2 linked regions of the Gluconacetobacter diazotrophicus PA1 5 genome follow. The protein of the gene in region 1 binds, or shares a complex with, the protein of each later gene. Links are inferred from orthologs where the notes say so. Each region holds a gene or a part of one and is shown on either strand. Other genes may lie near its edges.

Evidence for each region.
Region 2: rplL (region 1) and rpmA share a complex: the UniProt entries of both Escherichia coli proteins name them as parts of the 50S ribosomal subunit. The link is inferred for Gluconacetobacter diazotrophicus PA1 5 from one-to-one orthologs.

The regions. Positions count from the first base shown.
Region 1 is NC_010125.1:3,510,100-3,513,049, forward strand. It holds rplL (50S ribosomal protein L7/L12), read right to left. Parts: upstream 1,690-2,950; coding sequence 1,312-1,689; downstream 1-1,311. Other genes in the region: rpoB (DNA-directed RNA polymerase subunit beta), read right to left, coding at 1-1,028; rplJ (50S ribosomal protein L10), read right to left, coding at 1,791-2,309; rplA (50S ribosomal protein L1), read right to left, coding at 2,617-2,950. UniProt on the Escherichia coli protein: The binding site for several of the GTPase factors involved in protein synthesis (IF-2, EF-Tu, EF-G and RF3). Is thus essential for accurate translation.
Region 2 is NC_010125.1:3,257,484-3,262,329, forward strand. What follows is about bases 728-3,712. They hold rpmA (50S ribosomal protein L27), read left to right. Parts: upstream 728-2,077; coding sequence 2,078-2,347; downstream 2,348-3,712. Other genes in these bases: GDI_RS15015 (aldo/keto reductase), read right to left, coding at 728-1,199; rplU (50S ribosomal protein L21), read left to right, coding at 1,695-2,009; obgE (GTPase ObgE), read left to right, coding at 2,520-3,572; proB (glutamate 5-kinase), read left to right, coding at 3,569-3,712. Also shown: GDI_RS15010 (diguanylate cyclase), read right to left, coding at 1-372; more of GDI_RS15015, read right to left, coding at 498-727; more of proB, read left to right, coding at 3,713-4,717; GDI_RS20340 (hypothetical protein), read right to left, coding at 4,825-4,846.

The DNA.
Region 1 (2,950 bases):
TCGCCGGTTTCCATGTTGACCAGGTCATGGGCGACGTAGCGGCCGATCAGGCCGGCGGGACCGACCAGGACTTCCTTGGTCGTCTCGGCGATCTTGCGCACCATGCGGGCCGTCAGCTTGGCGTCGGCCTCGGCCACCACCTCGCCGCTCTGGGCGTCCACCAGCGGTTCCAGCAGCTTCAGGCCACGGAACGACTCGGCGTCGAACGGACGCGCCCAGCCCTTCGGGCCCTTCGTGAAGACGACCTGATTGTAGAAATAGCCCAGGATTTCGTCGGCATCCATGCCGCGGATTTCCAGCGCGTCGACGTCCCCGCCCTCGGCCACCTTGGCGGCGCGGGCGGCGGCGGAGGAAGCACCCTCCAGCGCGTAGAGCAGCGTGGTGACCGGCAGCTTCCGCTTGCGGTCGATGCGGACGTAGATCAGGTCCTTGCTGTCGAATTCGAAGTCCAGCCACGACCCGCGATAGGGGATGACGCGCGCGGCGAACAGGAACTTGCCCGAGGAATGGGTCTTGCCCTTGTCGTGATCGAAGAAGACGCCGGGGCTACGGTGCATCTGGCTGACGATGACGCGCTCGGTCCCGTTGATGATGAACGTGCCGTTGTCGGTCATCAGCGGCATGTCGCCCATATAGACGGGCTGTTCCTTGATGTCGCGGATCGAGCGCGAGCCGGTATCCTCGTCCACGTCCCAGACGATCAGGCGCAGTACGACCTTCAGCGGCGCCGCGAAGGTCAGGCCGCGCTGGATGCATTCCTCGACGTCGTATTTCGGTTCCTCGAGTTCGTAATTGACGAATTCGAGGCGGCCCCGGCCGGCGAAATCATTGATCGGGAAGACCGAACGGAACACTTCCTGCAGGCCGGTCTGCGTCCGGCTGTCGGGTGACACGTTCATCTGCAGGAACGCCTCGTAGCTGGCGCGCTGCACGTCGATCAGATTGGGCATCGGAGCGATTTCGGGTATCCGCCCGAAGCTCTTGCGGATGCGCTTGCGTCCCGTGAACGATTTGGTCATCGCGTTCATCGTCTATCCTGCCCCCATCCCCCACGACCCGGACCTTCCGCGCGCGCCATGCGACCTGGATCGCGGCACATGGAAGCGGGTCATCACAAACCATCTTGTCTCTGGCCACCGGACCTGCCGGCGCCCACCCGTCCCGCAGGACGGGCCTTCTACCGCCAAAGGCGCCCGAGACCTTGCGGTCAGGGCGCCAGAACGGCCAAGGGGGCGGGAACCTTCAGGATTCCCGCCCTCGCCTGGTGTTAAGCAGGAGACGGCGGCCCGAAGGCCACCGGCAACCCGTAGATTACTTCACTTCGACGGACGCGCCGTTGTCTTCAAGAAGCTTCTTGATCTTCTCGGCCTCGTCCTTGTTGACGCCTTCCTTCACGGTCTTCGGCGCACCTTCGACCAGGTCCTTGGCTTCCTTCAGGCCCAGGCCGGTGATGCCGCGGATTTCCTTGATGACGTTGATCTTCTTGTCACCGGCCTTCGCGAGGACAACGGTGAATTCGGTCTGCTCTTCGGCCGGGGCAGCGGCGGCGCCAGCGGCCGGAGCGGCAGCAACGGCAACCGGAGCGGCGGCGGAAACGCCCCACTTCTCTTCGAGCAGCTTGGAGAGCTCGGCGGCCTCGAGAACGGTGAGGGCGGACAGCTCGTCAACGAGTTTGGTCAGATCGGCCATGATTTGGTCTTCCTAATTTATACACTGATTGGCGCAACACAATCCCGATTTCACGAGACTGTGCGAATTTTATCGCCCCGCGCATGCGGGGCGCATATGGCTCAGGCAGCCTCGTCCTTTTTGGCGTAGGCCCCGAAAACCCGCGCAAGCTGTCCTGCCGGCGCCTGGAGCACACCCGCGATGCGCGTGGCCGGCGTGGAGATGAGCCCCACCAGCTGCGCCCGGAGCGTATCCAGGGACGGAAGTTCGGCCAGCGCCTTGACCCCATCGACATTCAATGTCTGGGTGCCGAGCGCTCCACCGAGCAGAACAAGCTTTTCGTTGGTCTTGGCGAACTCGACAAGCACCTTGGCCACGGCCACAGGATCAGCCGACCACGACAATGCGGTCGGCCCCTTCAGCAGCGGCGAAATGCCTTCGAATCGGGTCCCTGCCAGGGCGAGGTTGGCCAGCCGGTTCTTCGCGACCTTGTAAGTCGCTCCAGCCGCACGCACGCGCTGCCGCAGGATCGTCGCATCGGCAACCGTCAGCCCGTCATTGCGGGTGACGACGACCATGGACGTCTCGGCGAACACGGCCGCGAGGGAGGCAACAAACTCCCGCTTCTCCGTACGGTCCAATTCCCGTCTCCGTCGTGACCTGCCGGGCATGGCCTGGCAGGCCGGGTTTACCCAAGGAGAGCCGCGCCCGATGGCCGCGCCCTCCGGTTCGCCTGTCCTGTGAACAACGGAACAACCAGTGCGGGCGGCATGGCCGCCCGAATCCGGCAATCCCCGTCTTCCGGGTGCGGACCCGAAGGTCCATCAAGGCTCGCGCCACATCCGGTCATGGACAGGTTCGGAAGATCATAGCGCGTGTCCCGGATGGGAAACGCGCCCTGCCTCCTGTCCGCAGCACCCGTGCGGATGCCGCGTCATCTGTGCGCGATCAGCCCGCCGAGAAGGCGGACACGTCGACGCGAATACCCGGGCCCATCGTCGAGGACAGGGCGGCCTTGCGCAGGTAGGTGCCCTTGGCACCCGTCGGCTTGGCCTTCTGCACCGCATCGACGAACGCGCGGATGTTCTCGGCCAGCTTGTCGCCCTCGAAGGACGCCTTGCCGATGCCGGCATGGATGATACCGGCCTTTTCGGCGCGGTACTCGACCTGACCGGACTTGGCCGCCGTGACGGCGCCCTTGACGTCCATAGTCACGGTGCCGAGCTTGGGGTTCGGCATCAGGCCGCGCGGGCCCAGGATCTTGCCCAGGCGGCCGACCAGG
Region 2 (4,846 bases), 250 kb from region 1 along the record:
CACGAAACGCCGTGGGCGCGTCAGGTTCGTCATGGCCCCGCAGAATCGCCGGGTGAAGGGCGCGGCCAACACGACCAGGAAAACGTTGAGGACGCAGGCCAGCAGGGATTCGGGCGGAGAAAGGGCGCTCTGTCGGTTGACCAGCAGGTTAAGCAGGAAGCACGCGACGAGAACGCATGCCGCGAGACGCATGCGAAGCGTAAGCAATGCCGCGAGCATCACGGCGTTGGGCGGCCAGAACGACGTATAACCCTCGTCGTCGGAGCACAGGAAACGCGTCACCACGGTAATGGCGCCAAAAATCAGTACCAGGACGATTGCGTGCCTGATGCTTCGATTGGGCTCGGCTCGTCTACAGGGCCGCCAACGCATGCAAACCCCTCCGGGTACCACGTACGAGTTATGTCATGGGCTGAAATGCGACTGCAGGTGGTTCCGACCAATTAACACAACGTCGACGTTTCCGAAATGACCGCAGATCCGAGTCCCTTGCGGGGTCAGAATTCCTCGTGCCGGGCCGGGTCCTGGTCGAAGGTCCGCCCGTCGGGACGGGCCAGGGTCGCGATGGATGCCATGTCTTCGTCGGTCAGCGCGAAATCAAAGATCGACATGTTCTCGATCTGCCGCGCGCGCGACGCCAACTTGGGGATCGGGACCGCACCGACCTGATGATGCCAGCGCAGCACCACTTGCGGGATCCACCTGTCCAGGCGAGCGGCGATTTTTCCCAGCAGCGGGTCGGAAATCAGCCTGTTGGCGCGTCCCAGCGGGCTCCAGGCCTGGGTGGCGATGCCATGCGCGGCGTGCCACGCGCGCAGGTCGTCCTGCGGGAAATAGGGCGACAGCTCGACCTGGTTGATGCTGGGCGCGACGCCGGTTTCGTCGATCAGGCGCTGGATGTAGTCCGGCAGGAAGTTGCAGACCGCGATCGAGCGGATCATCCCGCGCTTCTTCGCCTCGATCAGGGCGCGCCATGCCTCGACATAGCGATCCTGCGACGGATTGGGCCAGTGGATGTAATAGAGGTCGTAATCCGGCGGGTTGCCATGACACGCCCCCTGCGTCGTGCATTGCCTCCCCGAAGAACGGAATGGCTGCGGCCCGATCCCGAGCGGCTGCGGCGGGACGACGCGGAGATTTTGGCGGGTTTCGCTGTCGAGGAGGGGCAAACGCGGGCCGGAACGTTCCGGCGCATTCATGCCAACGTGGCGGGCGATTGAGGCCGCCGGCGTCATGGGATCGAAGCCGGCAAGAACGATTGTTGCTAAACTGGCCACACGCCAAAGGCGTTTCAACGTGGCGGAGAGGGTGGGATTCGAACCCACGGTACGCTTGCACGCACAACGGTTTTCGAGACCGCCCCGATCGACCGCTCCGGCACCTCTCCATTCGCTAGCGGCGATGGGTCGGCCTTATAGGGTGGGGATGAGTCCCACGCAAGAGACCTTCATGCGTTTTTCCGTCATAATGTTTCGTCCCCCCTCCTCCGCGGCCCTGGAATGGCCGGGGCCGAGATTGGCGGTTGACGTGGGGCGGGACGGGGCAGTAAAAGCCCGACCTCGCCCTCGCGCAGACGGGGGATTGCCATGCCCGCCCCACGGCAGGCCATGGCCAATGACAAAAAGCGACTGGGCCGCGTCGCCTGTTCCGCAAGGGGCCGCACGCGCCAAGAGATCGGAAAGACAGGTTAGAACATGTTTGCAGTCATTCGCACCGGCGGAAAGCAGTATCGCGTTTCCCCGGACACCGTGCTCAAGGTCGAGAAGCTCGATGCCGAGGCCGGCGCCACCGTGACCTTCACCGACGTCCTCGCCGTCGGCGGCGAGAGCGGCACGACCATCGGCGCCCCGCTCGTCGCGGGTGCCACCGTGACCGCCACGGTCATCGCCCAGGATCGCCTGGATACGGTCATCATCTTCAAGAAGCGCCGCCGGCAGAACAGCCGCCGCAAGAACGGCCATCGCCAGCCCGTCACCGTGCTGCGCATCGCCGCGATCAACGCCGCCTGAACCCTGCCCCGGGGCCATGACGCCCCGGACAGGCTTATCAGGTCAGATCAGATTCAGGAGTTCAGGCAATGGCACAAAAAAAGGCAGGCGGTTCGTCCCGCAACGGACGCGATAGCGCCGGTCGGCGCCTCGGCGTCAAGAAGTTCGGTGGCGAAACCGTCGTCGCGGGCAACATCATCATCCGGCAGCGCGGCACCAAGATGAAGCCGGGCAGCAATGTCGGCCTGGGCCGCGACCACACGATCTTCGCGCTGGTCGACGGCCATGTGAAGTTCGAGCGCCGCGCCGAAGGCCGCGTCCACGTGTCGGTCGAGGCGTTGCCGGTCGCCGCCGAGTAAGCTTTCCCGCTTCTCGGGACCGTTTTCGACCCCGCAAAGGGCCGGTCCTCGGGACCGGCCCTTTTTGCGTCATGGCGCGGCGTTGCACCCGCGCCGTGGCCGCACGATTTCACGGCATGCCCCACCGGCATGCCTGCACAGGGCGCGCCTTCGCCCCGACCGGACCAGTACGATGAAATTTCTCGACCAGGCCAAGATCTACGTGAAGTCCGGTGACGGCGGCGACGGCGTCGTCGCCTTCCGGCGCGAGAAATACATCGAATTCGGCGGTCCGGACGGCGGCAATGGCGGGCGCGGCGGCGACATCGTGTTCGAGGCCGCGGGCAACCTGAACACGCTGATCGATTTCCGCTACACCCAGCATTTCCGCGCCCGCAAGGGCGGCAACGGGGCCGGGTCCGACCGGACGGGCGCGGCGGCCGCCCCGGTGCTGATCCAGGTCCCGGTGGGCACGCAGATCTTCGACGAGGACCGCGAGACGATGCTGGCGGACCTGGACCAGCCCGGCAAGCGCATCGTGCTGTGCCACGGCGGCGACGGCGGCCGGGGCAACGCCCATTTCAAGACCAGCACCAACCGCGCCCCCCGCCGCGCGGACAAGGGCTGGCCGGGCGAGGAGCGCTGGATCTGGCTGCGGCTGAAGCTGATCGCCGATGTCGGACTGGTCGGCCTGCCCAATGCCGGCAAGTCCACCTTCCTGTCGGTCGTCTCGGCCGCGCGGCCCAAGATCGCGGATTATCCGTTCACCACCCTGCATCCGCAACTGGGCGTCGTGCGCCTGTCGGTGGCCGAGGAATTCGTGATCGCGGACATTCCCGGCCTGATCGAGGGCGCGCACGAGGGCGCGGGGCTGGGCGACCGCTTCCTGGGCCATGTCGAACGCTGCGCCGTGCTGCTGCACCTGGTCGACGGGGCGGCGGGCGACGTCGTGAAGGCGTGGCGCACCATCCGGCACGAACTGGAAGCCTATGATGGCGGGCTGGCCGCCAAGCCGGAAATCATCGCCCTGAACAAGATCGACGCCATGACGCCGCAGCAGATTTCCAGCCGCCGCCGCGCGCTGGAAAAGGCCAGCGGCATGCCGGTCGTCACCCTATCCGGCGTCACGCGGCAGAATCTGGACGACGTGCTGCGCCTGCTGCAGGACCGCGTGACCGCGACCCGCGAGGCCGCGCGCGACGCGGCCCCGCCGCAGGCCGCGGCCGGGCGGGAGGAAACGGCGTGACCGCCCCCGAATCCACCGGCCTGCCCGACCTGGGCGCCGCCCGCCGCGTCGTCGTGAAGATCGGCAGCGCGCTGGTCGTGGATTCGGGGACCGAGCCCGGCCAGGCCGCGCCGCGCGCCGCCTGGCTGGACAGCGTCGCCCGCGACATTGCGGAGCTTCGGCGCGCCGGCACCGACATCATCGTCGTGTCCTCGGGCGCCATCGCGCTGGCGCGGCACGGGCTGGGACTGACGCGCCGCACCCTGCGGCTGGAGGAAAAGCAGGCCGCGGCCTCGGTCGGGCAGATCCGCCTGGCCCAGGCCTGGACCGACGCGCTGTCGGTGCACGGACTGGTCGCCGCGCAATTGCTGCTGACCCCCGACGACACCGAGGACCGGCGCCGCTACCTGAACGCCCGCGCCACGCTGGACACCCTGCTGGGCCTGGGCTGCGTGCCCGTGATCAACGAGAACGACGCGATCGCCACCACCGAAATCCGCTTCGGCGACAATGACCGCCTGGCCGCCCGGGTGGCGGAAATGACCGGCGCCGACCAGTTGATCCTGCTGTCGGACATCGACGGGCTCTATACCGCCGACCCGCGCATCGACCCCACGGCGCGGCACCTGCCGGTCATCCCCGCCCTGACGGCGGAGATCGAGGCCATGGGTGGCGCCCCGCCACCGGGCTATTCCTCGGGCGGGATGCGCACCAAGCTGATGGCGGCGCGCATCGCCACCCAGGCCGGCTGCGCGATGGCCATCACGATCGGCAAGGACGTCCACCCGCTGGCCCGGCTGCGCCAGGGGGCGCGCTGCTCGTGGTTCCTGCCGATGCCGGACGGGCGTTCGGCGCGCAAGCGCTGGATCGCGGGCGGCCTGGCCCCCGCGGGGCGGCTGGCCATCGATGACGGCGCCCGCCGCGCGCTGGCCACCGGGTCGTCGCTGCTGCCCGCCGGGGTACGCACGGTGGAGGGCGACTTCGAACGCGGCGACCTGCTGCTGGTCACCGACCTGGACGGGAACGAGATCGCGCGCGGCCTGTCGGCCTACAGCGCCGCCGACGCCCGCCAGATCGCCGGCCACCGCTCGGACGATATCGAAGGACTTCTGGGCTGGCGCGGCCGGGACGAGATGATTCACCGCGACGACCTGGTACTGGGCTGATTACCAAGCTGAAAGACAGGCCTTAGAGTCGTCTCTAGTTCCGGGGCGGCCAGCGCAAGGTGGGTTCCGACCGGGGACGGCGGTTGCCCCATTCGTCGTCCGGCCTCTCACGGTCCGCCCGCGGCGGGA